Regions from separate parts of the Vibrio tritonius genome, predicted to be linked through region 1. Evidence: predicted binding sites of a transcription regulator. Region 1 holds the regulator's gene; each other region holds the start of a gene.
The links. Region 1 encodes CRP, which controls carbon source genes, mostly activating them, when cyclic AMP is high. Its sites were predicted from a motif close to TGTGANNNNNNTCACA; they were not measured.
Positions count from the first base shown of each region.

Region 1 (4,707 bases):
TACTTGAGCATATTCGTCAGACATACCCCAATCGTACGGTTATTGCGGCTGGAGTTTCTCTCGGTGGTAATATGCTGGTTAACTACTTATCCGACTATGCCGATGACCCGATAGTACAAGCTGCAACTGTTATTTCAGCGCCGTTAGATTTGGCTTCTTGCTCAGACCGTATCGAAGTCGGATTTTCTAAGGTGTATCGTAATTACTTGATGAACTCGTTAAAACGAAATGCGCTACTGAAAATCTCGCTCTTGAACGAGCAATTGGGTATTAAGGCCGAACAGATAACAAACCTGCATCGCTTACGTGATTTTGATGATCTAATTACTGCTCCGCTCCATGGTTTTGCCAATGCACAAGATTACTATCAGCGTTGCTCTGGCTTATCCAAATTAACCCATATTTCGATACCGACACTGCTACTACAAGCCAAAGACGATCCATTTATGACCGATAAAGTGGTCCCTACATTTCCTCTTCCCGAGTATGTGCACTATCGCTTACTTGAACATGGTGGTCACGTGGGGTTCGTAAATGGCTCTTTGCTTAAACCACAATGCTGGCTTGAACAAACCCTGCCAAAGCACTACCAATATTTACTCAGTAACGACTAAAAAGTCGGTATTTTTACAACCCATTAATTAACGCAAGAGTGGTAAAAACCATTCATGTTAGAGGTTTTTATGAACATCCCTTGGCAACAAATTGCCCCAGAAACGTTAGATAACTTGATTCGTGAATTCGTTCTTCGCGAAGGGACCGACTACGGTACACACGAAATCTCGTTGGACACAAAAGTCGAACAAGTTAAAAAACAGCTGCAAGCAGGCGAAGCAGTGATTGTCTACTCAGAACTACATGAAACGGTAGACATACAATTACGCCATGCATAATTGCCAGATGAGAGCAGAACAAACCATGCTATAGTGAATCCACTTAGATTTGGAATTCCCTTAATTAAGGACAACAAGAGACAGGGTTAGTCATGTCAGCGAAACATCCTATTATTGCCGTTACAGGTTCTTCTGGTGCTGGAACAACGACGACATCTGAAGCGTTCCGCAAAATGTTTAACATGATGTCAGTAAGGCCAGCTTGGGTTGAAGGTGACAGTTTTCACCGATTTACCCGTCCAGAAATGGACGTAGAAATTCGCAAAGCGCGCGAACAAGGTCGTCATATCAGTTATTTTGGCCCACAAGCCAATGACTTTCCCACGTTAGAAGAGTTCTTTCGTCAATACGGGAAAGATGGCACAGGCCAAATTCGCCGCTATCTGCATACATTTGACGAGGCTGTACCATACAACCAAATGCCTGGGACATTTACCCCTTGGCAAGATTTGCCAGAAAATACCGATGTATTATTTTACGAAGGTTTACATGGTGGCGTGGTTGATGGCGATGTTAACGTATCACAACATGTCGATTTTTTAATTGGCATGGTACCAATCGTAAACTTAGAGTGGATTCAAAAATACGTTCGAGACACCCGTGACAGAGGGCATTCTCGTGAAGCGGTAATGGATTCTATCGTTCGCTCGATGGACGACTACCTTAATTACATTACCCCGCAGTTTTCTCGAACTCACATTAACTTCCAACGTGTTCCCACGGTGGATACGTCAAACCCATTAAATGCGAAAGGGATTCCAAGTTTAGACGAAAGTTTTGTCGTAATACGCCTTCGTGGCATAAAAAACGTCGATTTCCCTTATCTACTCGCTATGATAGATGGATCATTCATGTCGCGGCATAATACCATTGTGGTTCCTGGTGGAAAAATGGGGTTTGCGATGGAATTGATTGTCCGCCCAATCCTGCAACAACTGATAGAAAGCGGTAAAATTGGCTAATTCATCACATGTAATTTTCGCTTACTTTTCATACCGTGATCATAAGCACGTTTTTGCGCAATAAATCGGCCAAACGACACGATTAAAGTCAAGAAATTAGTAATGAAAAAGGATACTATTCTTTAACGGAAACAAGATAACTTGCAGTGAATCCAAACTCTTCTTATTCTAGTAGGCCTGAATAAGGCTTCGCTAAAATATGGATAGCGGCAAGCGTACCCTGCAGAGGAAGTGAGATATTATGGTTCTAGGTAAACCTCAAACAGACCCAACATTAGAGTGGTTTCTTTCACACTGTCATATTCACAAATACCCATCAAAAAGCACTTTGATTCATGCGGGTGAGAAGGCAGAAACGCTGTATTACATCGTAAAAGGTTCTGTTGCGGTATTGATTAAAGATGAAGAAGGCAAGGAGATGATCCTTTCCTATCTAAATCAGGGTGATTTTATCGGTGAACTTGGTCTTTTCGAAGAAGGTCAAGAACGTAGCGCCTGGGTTCGAGCAAAATCTCCATGTGAAGTAGCTGAGATTTCATTTAAGAAATTCCGTCAGCTAATTCAAGTTAACCCAGACATTCTAATGCGTCTTTCTGGTCAAATGGCACGTCGCCTACAAGTGACTAGCCAAAAAGTGGGCGATTTAGCCTTCCTTGACGTAACTGGTCGTATTGCTCAGACTCTTTTGAATCTAGCAAAACAACCTGATGCAATGACTCACCCAGACGGTATGCAAATTAAAATTACCCGTCAGGAGATTGGTCAAATCGTTGGTTGTTCACGCGAAACGGTTGGTCGTATTCTTAAGATGCTTGAAGAACAAAACCTTATTTCTGCACACGGCAAAACTATCGTCGTGTACGGCACCCGTTAATTCGTACTAACAAGCAACGAATGAGAAAAACCACCTAATCAGGTGGTTTTTTATTTTTTGAACAGCCAAAGCCTAATACCCGTAGTGGTAATGATGAACGATTACTGGCGATGGGTACTTTCAAAAATCTTATCCGCCGACGCCTCAACAAACCCTTGATAGAGTGTCCCGTCAGCCATGGGATAGCGCTTGGCAAACTCGTAGAATCCGCCCGGCACCATTGCCGTAACATCATCAAAACTCACTTCGACCTTATCCGCCAACGTAGAAGACTGCTCAAGCATAACGTCTGGAGACCCTTTTACTTCCCCTCCAGCCTCATTGATTGCAAAGCCATGACTGCGTAAATGCGCATTCACCTGCTTAACCTCGTCAAACGCACTAAGTTGATTGACACTTACGGTAAAATGATTCGCTCCATACCCATGTGCAGCTAACCATCCTGCGTATTCACTCTCTGCTGCCAAGATTTGATAATCGGTATAACTTAATGACCATGGCCTTCCTTGCCACAAAAAGTCGGGATTAGTAACCTTGGTAACACTATCAAGTAATGGATAAATCAACTTTTGGGCCGGAATACTCAGTTCATCCACCAACAACTCACTAATAAATACCTTAGGTAAGGTTGGATCTGGGTGTTGCAAATGACGCGCATAAAGCTTTTTGGCAGCAAAACGATATTCGCCACCGACTTGGTAGCCTTCAGCTAAAAAGGGCTTCATTAGTACATCTAACCCGAGTTGCGGGCTACGAAAGGTGCGTAGCGCGATGTGATCATTAATTAAAGGTTCGTTTTCTTGCAGCAATTGGTGAACTTTGTCCGCAGATGGACACAAACGGGTAATATAGTCTTGCCATAGATTATCAAACAGTTGGACAGCTCTCATAGCGTCTCCTTATCTGTAAAATAGCGACCCTCTTGCCCTAAGTTCGCCGCCAAATAGAATGATCACAACTCCACACCAGGGCTGAGCTGGGCCGGTAATTGGGTACAATCCCCTTCCATTGATGCCATCGGGTAAGCACAATAGTCCGCCGCATAATAAGCACTTGGACGTAAGTTGCCGGATGCTCCAGGACCACCAAATGGGGCATCACTGCTTGCCCCCGTGAGTTGACGGTTACGGTTTACAATGCCCGCTCGAATATGGTCGATAAAATACTGCCACTCATCCTCTTGCATCGAGATAAGACCGGCGGAAAGGCCAAAACGGGTATTGTTCGCGCCCGCAACCGCCTGTTCCAAACCTTGATAGCGAATCACTTGCAGTAGCGGTCCAAAATATTCTTCATCCGGTAATTCCTCAATTGCAGACACATCGATGATTCCCGGCGTAACAAACGCAGCATGGGTATTCTTGGCTTCGAGTAAAATCTCACCACCCAGTGATTCAAGCCGTTGCTGCGCGTTAACAATATGTTGTGCAGCCTGTACAGATATCATCGTTCCCATAAAAGGTGCTGGCTGGGCAAAAGGCTGATCAATACGCAGTTTCTTGGTCGCCGACACTAAGCGAACTAATAATTGATCACCTTTTTCTCCTACTGGGACAAATAATCTACGCGCGCAGGTACAGCGTTGCCCGGCACTAATGAAGGCTGATTGAATAATGGTATAAATCGCAGCGTCTAACTCGCCAAACTCGGTAGAGACCACCAGCGGGTTATTCCCCCCCATCTCCAGCGCTAACATTTTCCCTGGTTGACCAGCAAATTGGCGGTGAAGCAACTGCCCTATTGCAGCACTCCCAGTGAACAGCAAACCATCAATGCCTTTGGATTGCGCTAATGCCACTCCAGTCTCTTTAGCGCCTTGCACCAAGTTCAACACACCAGCGGGCAACCCAGCTTTTTGCCATAAGCGAACCATCAATTCGCCACTAAGAGGGGTTTGCTCTGAAGGCTTAAACACAATCGTATTCCCGGCAAGTAACGCCGGTATGATATGACCATTAGGTAAATGACAAGGGAAGTT
Region 1 is NZ_AP014635.1:3,135,724-3,140,430, forward strand. Features, by position in the region: gene JCM16456_RS13950 (hydrolase) at 1-614, shown strand, start outside; gene JCM16456_RS13955 (YheU family protein) at 684-893, shown strand; gene JCM16456_RS13960 (phosphoribulokinase) at 986-1,855, shown strand; gene crp (cAMP-activated global transcriptional regulator CRP) at 2,097-2,729, shown strand; gene JCM16456_RS13970 (DUF1338 domain-containing protein) at 2,831-3,619, opposite strand; gene astD (succinylglutamate-semialdehyde dehydrogenase) at 3,682-4,707, opposite strand, start outside.

Region 2 (4,707 bases), 940 kb from region 1:
CCAGTTTCAATGATCACTTTCAATAACACATGCTCACCACAAGCGGCTTTACATTGTTTCACCAACTCAAAACCACAAGTTTCATCACCAGCAATAAGGGTACGGTAAGGGAATACCACATCCACTTCATCGGCACCGTAAGCGACAGCAGCTTTGGTTTCGGCAACAGCAATCTCAATATCATCATTACCGTGCGGGAAGTTGGTTACCGTCGCGATACGAATATCTGGCGTTCCCTGTTGTTTTAACGTCTTCTTAGCAATAGGAATAAAGCGAGGATAGATACAGATAGCGGCCGTGTTACCAACCGGGCTTTTCGCATCGTGACAAAGCTGGATCACTTTTTCATCTGTATCATTGTCATTTAGAGTGGTTAAATCCATCAATTTTAGTGCACGTAAAGCCGCCGCTTTTAAATCGCTCATTTCTATCTCCGATCAAAATAATTCATTAATTCATGCCAATACCTAAGGTACATCAGCACACAATGAACGGACTTGGTTCCTTGAAGAATCCCTCAGTGAGGAGATCGCTATCCCTAGCACCGCACAGTACCTAGTGGCCTGCAGTTTTCAGTCTAAACGTTATCATCCTGATAAACGCCTAAGCTATTCTGCTATTGAGTTCGTACTGTGTTCGCGCATACCTTAGCGCTCTTCAGTACTAATCCCTAGCAGTAAGACAAACGCAAACGGTTTGGATCTCAAAACCCTCGCGCTATCTTGGTTAGTTTCTATTACGACAAGCCTAGCATCGTGCTTTCGACATGTGTCGCTCCAGAATTCAGGGATTTTTCCATATCCCCAAAACTAAAAAACCCCGCAGCAATTACTTGCTACGGGGTGTTATTAGGCGGCGTCTATATAAATTAGCTCAACTAATTATAGAGACAAGAAGAAGCCAGCAATGGTAGCAGCCATCAAGTTAGATAGCGTACCAGCAGCTACTGCACGCATACCGAAACGTGCGATGTCGTGACGACGATTTGGAGCCAATGGACCAAGACCGCCAAGCAAAATTGCTACCGATGACAAGTTAGCGAAACCACATAGAGCGAATGAGATGATCGCTTGAGTTTTCTCGGTCATAGGTAAACCTGTCGTTGCAACAACATGGTTTGCCGCGTCTTTAACGTATGGTACGAAGTCTAGGTAAGCAACAAATTCGTTTACTACTAGTTTTTGACCAATGAAAGAACCCGCAACAGTTGCTTCACTCCATGGAACACCGATGAGGAATGCAACAGGAGAGAATACCCAGCCAAGAAGCATTTGTAGTGATAGGTCGCCCATACCGAACCAACCACCAACACCACCAAGGATACCGTTCACAAGAGCAATCAAACCAACGAATGCCAATAGCATCGCACCGATGTTCAGCGCAAGTTGCAGACCAGTTGCCGCACCGCTTGCCGCTGCATCAATTAGGTTTGCAGGTTTGTCTTCTTGGTCAGCAAGACCTTCTTCAAGAATGTTTTCGTTTGGTTTTTCAGTTTCTGGCTTGATGATTTTTGCGAACAAAAGACCACCAGGAGCCGCCATAAATGAAGCTGCTACCAAGTATTCAAGAGGCACACCCATTGATGAGTAACCAGCAAGAACACCACCAGCAACAGAAGCCAAGCCACCACACATTACTGCGAACAACTCAGATTGAGTCATACGTGAAATGAAAGGACGAACAACAAGAGGCGCTTCAGTTTGACCAACGAAAATGTTTGCAGCTGCAGATAATGATTCAGCACGAGAAGTGCCCAATGCTTTTTGTAGACCACCACCAAGAATGCGAATAACCCACTGCATCACACCTAGGTAGTAAAAAACAGAGATCAATGCAGAGAAGAAGATAACTGTTGGTAGAACTTGGAAAGCAAAGATGAAGCCAATGCCATCGACAGAGAAGTTCACCAAACTTCCAAATAGGAAGCCGATACCGTCTTTACCGTAATCGATAACGTGTTGTACGCCTGCTGAAAAACCAGCAAGTAGATCACGACCCCATGGTACGTATAAAACGAAACCACCGATAATAAATTGGATTACGAAAGCGAAACCCACGGTTCTTAAATTGATAGCTTTGCGGTTATCAGAAAGCAACACTGCAAACGCAATGAGAGCAATCATGCCGACTAGGCTCATAAACAGGCTCATAGTTTATGATTTCCTTCCAGGTTAGTAGTTGTGGTGATGGACACTGTATTAATTTCGGGCACGGATTATACGCACGACTTAATTAAAAGTAATGAGCCGCTCACGCTTTTATGAACAGATTTATCAGCGTACATCTCTATTTGAGAGTTTCATCACGGTAAAACTAAAAACCCCGCTCTGAACACACTAAAAAATCACATAAATTTAACATTATTTTTTCACAAAACTTGATCTAACAGCAACCGTTTGCGCTTGCAAGTAACCCACAAGATAACGATTACTTATCTTATCTTGACTACCTATTCGTGACTTTTCTATTTCAAACCTTAACCTCTTTACACCGTGAAACATGAGTGTCTCATCACACTCATTGGCACGTATTTTTCATACTTGCTCACTTGGATTGGGATAGATATGCCAAAAAGGTGAAGTGAGTCGTGCAAAACAAGTTAACTTTTTGGTTACTTTCTCACTCACACAACGCTTTCATCAAATCCTTTCTCATTGACGCAGTAAAAACTCATTATTCCCACATTGCACCATTTTAGTGAATATTGCACCACTTTGCGCCAAAGAAACGTTTGCATGAAATAAAGTCGTTCAGATCACCTTTTAAAACCATTAATGTTAAATTGAGTTACCAATACCAACAAATAATTAACAACCACAAAGAATAAACTCGTTTATTTAAGATAAAAATGTGACTTGATGTGAAGTAATCCACTTTTTTTTTCTAAGCAAACGATAAACTGAGTCGCTATTTGTACCTAACACGACTCCCCTAGAGGCTTCCCTAATTTGGGGCAAAGCTCAGGATTTAAGGTACCGTTTTTTTTTACTACATACGTTTTCAATTTGGATTGAAAACAGAGACAGTGGCATTGCAACATAGGGATTTAATTGTGAAAAAGTCCATTTTAAAACTCACAACACTTGCACTAGCAGTATCTTCTTTTAACGTATTAGCTGCAGCAAAACCTGCTGTCATCTATGACACCACAGGCAAATTTGATAAATCATTTAACGAAGCTGTTTACCAAAATGGCGTTAAAGTTATGAACGCGGAAGGCAACAAAGTTCGTGAATTCGAGCCACAAAATGAAGCTCAACGTGAACAAGGCTTACGTCGTCTAGCAAGTCGCGGTTTTACACCGATTGTCGCTGTTGGCTTTAATATGGTATCGGCAGTAGACAAAGTCGCTACTGAGTTTCCAAATATCCACTTCGTTGTTCTTGATTCAGTCGTAAACAAACCCAATGTGCAATCTATTATCTTCAAAGAGCACGAAGGCTCATTCCTTGTTGGTGCGATTGCTGCAAAATACTCTAAATCAGACGTTGTCGGTTTTGTCGGTGGTATGGACATCCCTCTTATTCGCAAATTTGAATGTGGTTACGAGCAAGGTGCCAAATTTGCTAATCCAAATATAAAAGTACTAGCTAACATGACTGGCTCAACGGGTGCTGCATTTAATGACCCAGCAAAAGGTTCTGAGCTAGCTAAAGCACAGTTTTCAAAGGGTGCTGACGTAATCTATGCCGCTGCTGGCGGTACAGGTTTAGGGGTTTACCAAGCAGCCGCAGATGCAGGCAAATACGCGATTGGTGTCGATTCAAACCAAAACCACCTTCATCCAGGCACTATGCTAACGTCTATGGTGAAAAAAGTGGGTCAAGCCGCTTATAAGAGCTGGCACGATGAGATGGATGGCACTTGGAAAGCCGGAGTGACCGTTCTTGGCCTTGAAGATAACGCGCTTGATTACGCCATTGACCAATACAATAAAGACCTCATCACTCCGGAAGTAAAAACCTACGTTGAAGGCATCAAAGCCGATATCATCTCAGGAAAAATCAAAGTTCACGATTACACTACAGATAACACCTGTAAGTTCTAACTTAATGATTTCATAGAAATAAAAACCACGCCGCTCATGTAAGCGGCGTGTTACTTTGCACAGAGCAATAAGCAACAAAGTGCATTTTTATTGTCTTTTTCTCTTATTCAGGAAGTTATCTCGTGACTCAAGCTCATAATTTCGCCATAGAGCTACAGGAAATCGATAAACGTTTTGGTGCGGTGCATGCCAACAACAGTATCGATCTACAGGTTCCTGCGGGCACTATTCATGGCATCATTGGAGAAAATGGGGCAGGTAAATCAACATTGATGAGCATCATCTATGGATTCTACCAACCCGATTCGGGACTAATGATCGTCTCAGGGCGAAAATATCACCCCACCAATTCTCAAGAAGCCATTGCAGCCGGTATTGGTATGGTGCATCAACACTTTATGTTAGTGGACACCTTTACGGCTTTGGAAAACATTATTCTAGGTGCCGAAACCCATTGGCAACTAAAAGAAAGCCTCTCTTCGGCTCGTAAAAAACTGCATCAACTTGCAAAAGATTATGGACTAGAAGTGCCTTTGGATACTCCAGTGGGAGAACTGCCAGTTGGTATTCAGCAACGCGTCGAGATTCTCAAAGCGCTGTATCGTAATGCCAACATTTTGATTCTCGATGAACCAACCGGAGTGCTAACTCCGCAAGAA
Region 2 is NZ_AP014635.1:641,490-646,196, reverse strand. Features, by position in the region: gene deoC (deoxyribose-phosphate aldolase) at 1-425, opposite strand, end outside; gene JCM16456_RS02980 (NupC/NupG family nucleoside CNT transporter) at 882-2,150, opposite strand; gene JCM16456_RS02975 (BMP family lipoprotein) at 3,053-4,048, shown strand; gene JCM16456_RS02970 (ABC transporter ATP-binding protein) at 4,171-4,707, shown strand, end outside.
Region 2: a site for CRP is predicted at 2,292-2,307, ahead of JCM16456_RS02980 (NupC/NupG family nucleoside CNT transporter). Genes of this name have one in related genera too.

Region 3 (4,707 bases), on a different replicon from region 1:
CAATCTGTTGCTGCGCATCCACATACGAAGCAAAATCCGCCAATACCAAATACGGGTCACCGCCGTTTAATAAGCTGTCGTAAGTTGCCCGCAATTTGCCCGGTTCACCTGGGGTAAACTCTTCACCAATTAACAAATCTAACGACGCTTTGAGTAATGGATCCGCTTGATAAAAATCGTATGGGTTATAGCCTTGAGAACGAAGTTCGTGCACGCCATCGATATCCAAACCAAAGATGTAGATATTGTCGTCGCCCACTTCTTCGCGAATTTCGACGTTCGCCCCATCCATCGTACCTATGGTTAAGGCCCCATTGAGGGCTAGCTTCATGTTGCCTGTCCCTGACGCTTCTTTACCTGCGGTAGAGATCTGTTCCGAAACGTCCGCAGCAGGAATAATAATTTCCGCCATACTGACTCGATAATCCGGGACAAAGACCACTTTCAATTTGTCATTGATGCTGGTGTCTGCATTGATCTTCTCGGCAATTTTGTTAATTGCATAGATGATCTCTTTAGCCAAGTGATAACCGGGAGCGGCTTTGGCGGCAAAGAACACCACCCGAGGTTGCATGTCAAAAGTAGGATCGGTTTTAAGACGATGATAAAGCGACAAAATATGCAGCATATTTAAATGCTGACGTTTATATTCATGCAGACGTTTGATCTGAACATCAAAAATGGCGTTGGTGTCTAGCGTGATATCCATGTGCTCTTTTACCCATGCCGCTAAACGCTCTTTGTTTTCTTTTTTGACTTCCATAAAGCGTTTTTGGAAGGCTTCATCGTCGGCGTAGTTGGCGATCCGTTGCAGTTGATCCAAATCGGATGGCCATTGGTCACCGATCTTTTCTGAGATCAGATCAGATAACCCAGGGTTACAGAACTTCAGCCAACGTCGTGGCGTGATCCCGTTAGTCACATTCTGTAAGCGAGTTGGATACAGCTCATGAAATTCAGGGAACAGATGCCGTTTAACCAACTCGGAGTGCAAAGCGGCAACGCCGTTCACCGCATAAGAACCGACCACACATAAGTTGGCCATGCGTACCATTCGGTGGAAGCCATCTTGAATAATCGATAGTTTTTGCTGTTTTGACACATCCCCCGGCCATTTCGCGCTCACTTCAAGTAAGAAACGGCGGTTGATTTCATAGATAATTTCCATATGGCGCGGCAATAGACGCTGAATCAAGCCTTCGTCCCACGTTTCTAATGCTTCGGGTAACAAAGTGTGGTTGGTATAGGCAAAAGTACGACTACAAATGCTCCACGCTTTGTCCCATGAAAGCCCTTTTTCATCGATGAAGATACGCATCAATTCAGGAATTGCGATGGTTGGGTGCGTATCATTTAGTTGTACGGTTTCATGTTCAGGCAATTCTTCAATCGAAAAACCTGCATTGATATGTCGGCGTAAAATATCGCGAATAGAAGCAGCACTGTGAAAGTATTGCTGCATTAAGCGCAACGTTTTGCCTTTTTCATGGTTATCGTTGGGATACAATACCTTAGTAATGTTATCGGCGTCGATCAAAGCGTGCTGCGCTTCAAAATAGTTGCCGTTGTTAAAGCTCTCTAGCGAGAAAGGTGCAATGGCTCTTGCTTCCCAAAGACGCAGTGGATAAACCGTATCATTTTCATAGCCTACAATGGGCAGATCCCATGGCATGGCTTGAATCAGCATACCTGGCACCCAGTTACGTTTCTCTTCACCATCGACATGGGTCACTTCAACATGGCCATAAAAACCGATGTCTTGCTTAAATTCTGGACGAGCCACTTCCCATGGATACCCTTCAATCCCTTGCCAAGCGTCTGGCGATTCCTTCTGATGGCAATGGTCAAACGATTGTTTAAATAAACCATATTCGTAGTGCAAACCATAACCAACCGTGGGGTATTCCAATGCCGCGCAAGAATCCATATAACAGGCGGCTAGTCGTCCTAAACCACCATTACCAAGGGAGGGATCACGCTCCTCTTCTAACAAGTCTGTCAGGTTTTGTCCTAACCCTTCCATCGCTTCAGCGACCGGCTCATACAAACCTAAACTGATTAAGTTATTCCCCGTTAAACGACCGATCAAAAACTCTAACGATAGGTAATTGAGGCTTTTCGCTTTGACGATCTGCGGATCTTGTTCCGTTTCCAGCAAGTTGAACATGGTGAGTTCAGCCAAAGCACGGGCCATTGCCAAATACCACGCGTGAGTTGATGCATGCTCTACCGTCGTTGCGTAGGTTGCATTGAGGTGACGCTTAACGTTGTTTTGAAATAGCGCTTTATCAAAGGGGTACTTTTGAGTCGGTTTCATCGAGAAATCTCACTTTTCGGTTTTATCCATCTGAGACATATCGTGCATCTCTTTTGATTAAGACACCTCCTCCTCCCAGTGATACAACAAGGAGGAGATCAGAAGGCGTAGAAATGCCGTACCAGTGACACACTGATGGTTGAATGAGCACACTTTCCCACCCTAACTAATCAATGTGTATCTGATAACATTAGCTCTGCTTTTCGTTGCATAGGCAGTGAGAGGTGGTTTTATCTGTACGAAATGCATACTCCATCACAAAAATAAGTTATTTTTTGTTCGATTTTCAGCTATTCCTGTACAAGTACTAATCGATTTGGCGTGTCAGTCGGTAATGAAAAGTGATTTTAGTCACATAAATAGGGCGTAGTTAGCCGTTTAAGACCGAATGATCAGCGAACGTTGATCACCAAGCATTCTAACTGACCCAGCCCATGATCGATGGTTGTGATCGTCTTCACGCAAACATTTGCGATCTCTATGGATAGAGACGCTGGATCATCAGTAGTGATCAAGCGTCATGATGGTGATAAATCATGTGGATCCCTTCAAAACTGAGTCAACCAGAACATCAAAATAACACTATCGAGCGGCCCCGCATTCTTGAGTTATTAACCCAGGCTGCCCAATCCAAATTAGTGTTGTTTCGCTCACCAGCAGGCTATGGCAAAACCACCATGGTGTTGGACTGGTTGAATCACAACGAACAGGTAGGTTGGTTCAGTATTGATGAAAGTGATAACGACAGTTATCGCTTCGTTAATTATTTCGTTAGGGCATTAAATAAGGCATCCAACAATAGCTGCTTAGACACTCAGATGCTGGTGGAGCGACATCAATATGCTTCTCTCACTGCCTTATTCGCATCGTTGCTTGCTGAACTCGATAATTTTCAACAGCATGCTTATCTGGTTCTCGACGATTATCATCAAATTAATAATGATGAACTGCACGAAGCAATGCGTTTTTTCCTCAAACATGTCTCACACCATATTACTATCGTGATCACTTCACGGGTTTTGCCTCCGCTTGGCACAGCGAATTTACGTGTTCGCGACCAGATGATTGAAGTCAATCACCAGCAACTGGCGTTTGATGTCGACGAAACCATTCGTTTTATGCAGTTACGTACAGGAGAGAAACTCTCGGAAAACTGCGCGAGTCGGTTGTGTGAATACATCGAGGGTTGGCCTTCAGCCTTGCAATTGGTAGCGTTACAAAACAAACAATCGAATACCGCAAATTGGCTAAACGATCTTAAGTCACCACCAGCCGGATCCTCTCACTTTCAACTGGCAGACTATTCATTACAATCTTTACCTTTAGATCATGCCCATCTGTGGGATTACCTGATGGAAGAAGTGTTTTCACGTATCGATCCTGCTACCCAAACGTTTTTGATGCAGTGCTCGGTACTGGAATATTTCACGGCGAGCATGGCGTCAACAATCACGGGATGTTCTGATTCCCTTAGCAAAATTGAACAGCTAATTCGCTCAGGCCTGTTTATATGGCCAATGTCGACCATTCCCGCACACCATAGGGGCAAAGAAGAGTGGTTTCGTTTTCATCATCTTTTTGCAGAATTTCTTAACCATCAACGTAAAGCCAAAATGGCCAACAAAGAAGCTAAATTACACCGTTTAGCCGCCCAAGCTTGGCTTGAAGAACACAATCCCAACCTAGCCCTTTGCCATGCCAGTTTTGCTCAAGATATAGCAGTCCAAACAGAGATTCTGAAACACTATGGTTGGGCCATGTTCAATCAAGGCGCATTAGAAGCTCTTGAGCATGGGATCAATGCCTTAGATGAAGACACCCTCTACCGAGAACCCTCACTGTGTTTAATGCAAGCTTGGCTCGCCCAAAGCCAGCATCGTTATGACGAAGTAGAAAGTCTACTGCAGCAAGCCGATCATCACATGCAGCGTTTAGATGTGCATCCAACCGAAAAAGAACAAGCCGAATTTAACGCCTTAAAAGCGCAAATCGCCATTAACCAAAACCAACCCGAATCGGCACTCTCCCTTGCAGAGCAAGCATTAAGTGTTTTGGACAGCACCATTTATCAAAGCCGCATTGTCGCGACATCGGTCGTTGGTGAGGTGAACCATGTGTTAGGCGATTTGAGTCGCGGCTTATCCATGATGCAACAAACGGAAAAACTCGCTCGTCAATATCAGGTGTATCCACAAGCACTTTGGGCAATGGCACAACAAAGCGAGATATTATTAGCGCAAGGCTATTCACAAGCCGCCTACGATATCCAAGATACTGCCCTGCTCTTTATCCAAGAACATCAGTTACAGCAATTACCCTTGCATGAATTTTTACTGCGTATCCGCGGTCAGTTACTTTGGTGTTGGAATCGTCTCGATGAAGCACAAGAG
Region 3 is NZ_AP014636.1:13,668-18,374, reverse strand. Features, by position in the region: gene JCM16456_RS15415 (glycogen/starch/alpha-glucan phosphorylase) at 1-2,317, opposite strand, end outside; gene malT (HTH-type transcriptional regulator MalT) at 2,854-4,707, shown strand, end outside.
Region 3: a site for CRP is predicted at 2,658-2,673, ahead of malT (HTH-type transcriptional regulator MalT). Genes of this name have one in related genera too.

Region 4 (4,707 bases), 1.2 Mb from region 1:
TTAATAATGGCGAACATATGGAATGGCGCTTTAATGTACGAGCTTTGGAAAAAAACTACTGGGATATATTAGGTTGGAACACGATAGAGCCTTGCTCTATCCCAACACTGTTTATTAAAGGTGGTTTGTCTGAATATGTCACAGCCGAATATCAAGCAGAAATCAAAGCACAGTTTACCCAAGCTCGCGCCCATGTCGTCGCCAATACTGGTCACTGGCTACATTCGGAAAAACCTGCGGAAGTCTTGCGTGCTATTCGTAAATTTTTAATCGTGTAAGGCATCCGTACTGGATAAAAACACCTTTCGCGTTTAATCGGCTTGAAACAGACCGATTGGTACATTAACTTTGCTGTTTAACAGTGGTATTATGCGCCCATAAAAATTGGCGTAAGAATTTGCTTTATCATTTGACTTTAACGTCCACAGCCTTGCTGGTGCTAAGCAAAACTCACTCTACACAATTACTTTGTAGAGAGAAACACGTAAAAACAAGCTGTTAGCCGTCAATTAGTAAAGTTCTTTCTTTTTTCAGGTTGAACAGGATAACTCAGTTCTGTTGCAACTGAGTGGCAACTCTGTGGTCCGAATAAGAGTTAGATGTAACGACAGAGAGTTCACCCATAACAATTTAAAGGTAATGATTCTATGGCAAGTGTAGGTATCTTCTTTGGTAGTGATACTGGCAACACCGAAGCGGTTGCAAAGATGATTCAGAAAAAGCTTGGTGAAAAGCTAGTTCATGTTCAAGACATCGCAAAAAGCAGTAAAGAAGACATCGATAATTTCGATCTACTGCTACTCGGTATCCCTACTTGGTACTACGGCGAAGCACAATGCGACTGGGACGACTTTTTCCCTGAACTAGAAACCATTGATTTCTCAACCAAGCTTGTTGCTATCTTTGGTTGTGGTGACCAAGAAGACTACGCAGAGTACTTCTGCGATGCGATGGGCACCATTCGTGATATCGTTGAAGCAAAAGGCGGCACAATTGTTGGCGAATGGCCAACCGAAGGCTATGACTTCGAAGCGTCAAAAGCGCTTGTTGATGACAACCACTTTGTTGGACTTTGTATTGATGAAGACCGTCAGCCTGAGCTAACCGAACAACGTGTTTCAACTTGGGTAAACCAAGTATATGAAGAGATGTGTCTAGCTGAACTTGAAGACTAATCACTAAGATTATTTCTTTACCAGATCAAAAATCCCCAACGTTGGGGATTTTTTATATCTATTGGTGGATAAAATTCATTACTGGACGAATAGCCTACCGAGTTACCACAATATATGACCTATAGCTGGGGCTAAAAGAACAGTCACCATTCCAGCTATCATCATCACTACGCTAGAAACCACACCTTCAGAACTGCCTAGCTGATAAGCTTTTGCGGTACCAGCACCATGGGCAGAAGCGCCTAAACTGGCCCCCTTACCTAAACGTGAACGAATCGACAGTACCGTAAGGATGACTTCACCAATCGCCATACCGATTAACCCCGTTAACACCACAAAAAGCGCAGTTAGATCACTTTGCCCCCCAACGGATTTAGTGGCCTCGACGGCAAAAGGCGTCGTGATTGAACGCATCGCTAAACTGCGTTGTAGCAGTTCAGGTAAATGGAATAAGCGAGCTAAAAACACCGTACTGACTACCGCAACCATTACTGAAACCATCACCCCAACAGATAAAGATAGCCAGTGGCGACGAATTAACTCTCGATTATCATAAACCGGAATAGCAAATGCCACAGTTGCAGGGCCGAGCATCCACATCAACCAATGGGAATCTTGCATGTAAGATTGATAGGGAATTCGAAACACAATAACCATCATCACTAACAGTAACGGCGCCAACATTAATGGCATTAAAAAGATACTTTTTTTACGCCTGTACAACTGCTTACTCACGTAGTAAAGCAGGACTGTCATTACGAAACAGAGTAAACCAACCCCATAGTTTGACCAAAGCATCATTTATTGGCCCACTTTAACTAACCGCTGCGCGCGACGGTTACTCTTACGGCGCGACAGGGCAACTTCAAAACGATAGACTCGATCAACCACCCAAGCCGTTACTCCAATAACAAGTGCCGTACTAATAAACAATACAGCAATGATTTGTAGCCCTTCTTGCTCCATCAAAGATTGATAATTAACAACGGTGACAACAGCAGGAACGAAAAACAGTAACATTTCAGCCAACAACCAAGTCGCACCTCGCCTCAACCATTCAACATTGATGATACGCGCAAACACTAATACCAATAACAGCAGCAAACCAGTTAAGTTGGAGGGAATGGGTAAATGGAACTGCTTTACCAAGTAATCGGCAGCAAACCAAATCACGGAAAGCCCTATCACTTGTATGATGGTTAGCATTCCATTTCCTATTTTGTTCATCGTGGAAAACACTCGTTTTGTGAATTTTGTCACAGTATATTGACCATCCTAACCATCATAAAATGAATTTTTATTATCATTTTCATGCCAAAATGGAATACATAACCCAACTTGAAATAAGTACGTTGTTATGGACATTAAAGCGTTACGCTATTTTGTAAAATTAGTGGAATTGCAGAGTTTTACTCGGGCTTCAGAAAGCCTTTACGTTACCCAGCCCACCATTAGTAAGATGGTACGCAACTTAGAACAGTCATTAAATCAACCACTACTCCACCGCGAGGGAAGACGTTTTTGGTTAACCGATGCAGGCGAAATTGTTTATCAAAGGGCACTACAAATTCTAGAGCAGATGGATCAGCTTAAAGCGGAATTGATTGATTTACATGAATTACAACGTGGTCACTTACGTCTAGGAATTCCTCCCATGGTTGGCCATTTATACGCAGGTCTAATCCGTCGTTACCGGCAACTTTACCCCAACGTTGAGCTCACCATTGTTGAATACGGCGGGCGCAAAATAGAACAGGCGTTAGTTAACGGTGAATTAGACATGGCAATCACTATGCTCACCTCTCATCACGACCACTGTTTAGCTAAATTACCACTGGCGAACTATCCCATTCATGCCATTTTACCTGATACAGAACGTTGGCATGATTGTAAGCACATCACGTGGCAAGACTTAAAAGAAGAGCCTTTCTATCTTTATACAGAAGAGTTTACCTTGAGCGACTACATTAATACGCTGTGCCAAAATGCAGGATATGCCCCACAAATTTCTGCCCGAAGCAGTCAATGGGATTTTCTAGTCGCATTGGTTAAGAGTGGCGTAGGTGTTGCTTTTCTTCCTGACCCCTTATGTCATCGTATTCGAGATGAAGCTGTGTTAGTTAAGCCAATTTCTCCCTCAATGGATTGGCCACTAGGTATGATTTGGCATGCTGACCGCTATGTCTCAAAAACGGCAGATGCCCTGATAAAACTCGGTAAAGAGTATATTGAATCCAAGAAAAATCAGGAACCGATGCTAAACTAACCAAATCGTTTTACTATTTTTATCATCAACGTTCGTAGGATTAATTACGAGCGATATTGAACAGATGACTCAACCGTTTCATCAGTATTGTAAGTAAAATGAGTTTTAATCATAAATAAATCTGATGTCACACTATTCGTTTTATGTAATAAAATGAGTGTGTTATTCTTAACTCGAGTAAATCAAACTGATTAAGAAAAAAGTTGTCTTAGACTTTAGTTCGAAATGAGAACTGCTAGTCAGCAACAATGAAAAATACGAAATGGGTTGCATTTTATATTGCCAGTTAAGTGCACAATATAGACATAACTTGAAGTAACCCTTTGAACTTCGTGGTTTATTGTTCTGCGTGACTAACCTATAATATGGGCAACACTGACTTCTGTTATTTACTGCAGATCATCAACGGGAAACTATATGTCAGATAATAACCAAGCGCTAAAGGATGCTGGTCTTAAAGTAACCCTTCCAAGGCTTAAGATTCTAGAGGTATTACAGCAACCTGAGTGCCAACATATTAGCGCTGAAGAGCTGTATAAGAAATTGATAGACCTCGGAGAAGAGATCGGTCTTGCAACCGTGTACCGAGTTCTAAACCAATTTGATGATGCAGGCATTGTTACTCGTCACCACTTCGAAGGTGGCAAGTCGGTTTTTGAATTATCAACTCAGCACCACCATGACCACTTAGTGTGTTTAGATTGTGGTGAAGTGATTGAATTTTCTGACGAGGTCATTGAACATCGTCAACGCGAAATCGCAGCTTTGTATAATGTGCAGTTAACTAACCACAGTTTATACCTATACGGTAAATGTGGTGACGGTTCATGTAAAAACGACCCTGATGCGCACAAACCGAAAAAATAAAAAAACCACCGCAAGGTGGTTTTTTTATGCCAGCAGATGAGAGTAACACTCTCATCAACTGTTTTATAAATAATCACGAATTAACAGCTCAGCAATTTGTACAGCATTAGTTGCTGCACCTTTGCGCACGTTATCCGCCACTACCCACATATTGATACCACTATGGTGGCTGATGTCTTCACGAATACGACCCACCATCACATGGTCCTTACCGCCAGCATCACGTACTTGAGTTGGGAAATCTTCACCAGTAAACACTTCGATGCCATCTGTTGCTTGCAGCAAGTTAATTACTTGCTCTGCACCGATAGGTGCTAAGGTTTCAATGTGAAGTGCTTCGGCATGTCCATAAAACACTGGCACTCGAACACAAGTAGGGTTTACACGAATACTCTGATC
Region 4 is NZ_AP014635.1:876,334-881,040, reverse strand. Features, by position in the region: gene JCM16456_RS04165 (alpha/beta fold hydrolase) at 1-278, shown strand, start outside; gene fldA (flavodoxin FldA) at 648-1,175, shown strand; gene JCM16456_RS04155 (LrgB family protein) at 1,278-1,973, opposite strand; gene JCM16456_RS04150 (CidA/LrgA family protein) at 1,977-2,402, opposite strand; gene JCM16456_RS04145 (LysR family transcriptional regulator) at 2,533-3,441, shown strand; gene fcrX (ferric iron uptake transcriptional regulator FcrX) at 3,859-4,308, shown strand; gene JCM16456_RS04135 (aspartate-semialdehyde dehydrogenase) at 4,372-4,707, opposite strand, start outside.
Region 4: a site for CRP is predicted at 2,421-2,436, ahead of JCM16456_RS04150 (CidA/LrgA family protein). Genes of this name have one in related genera too.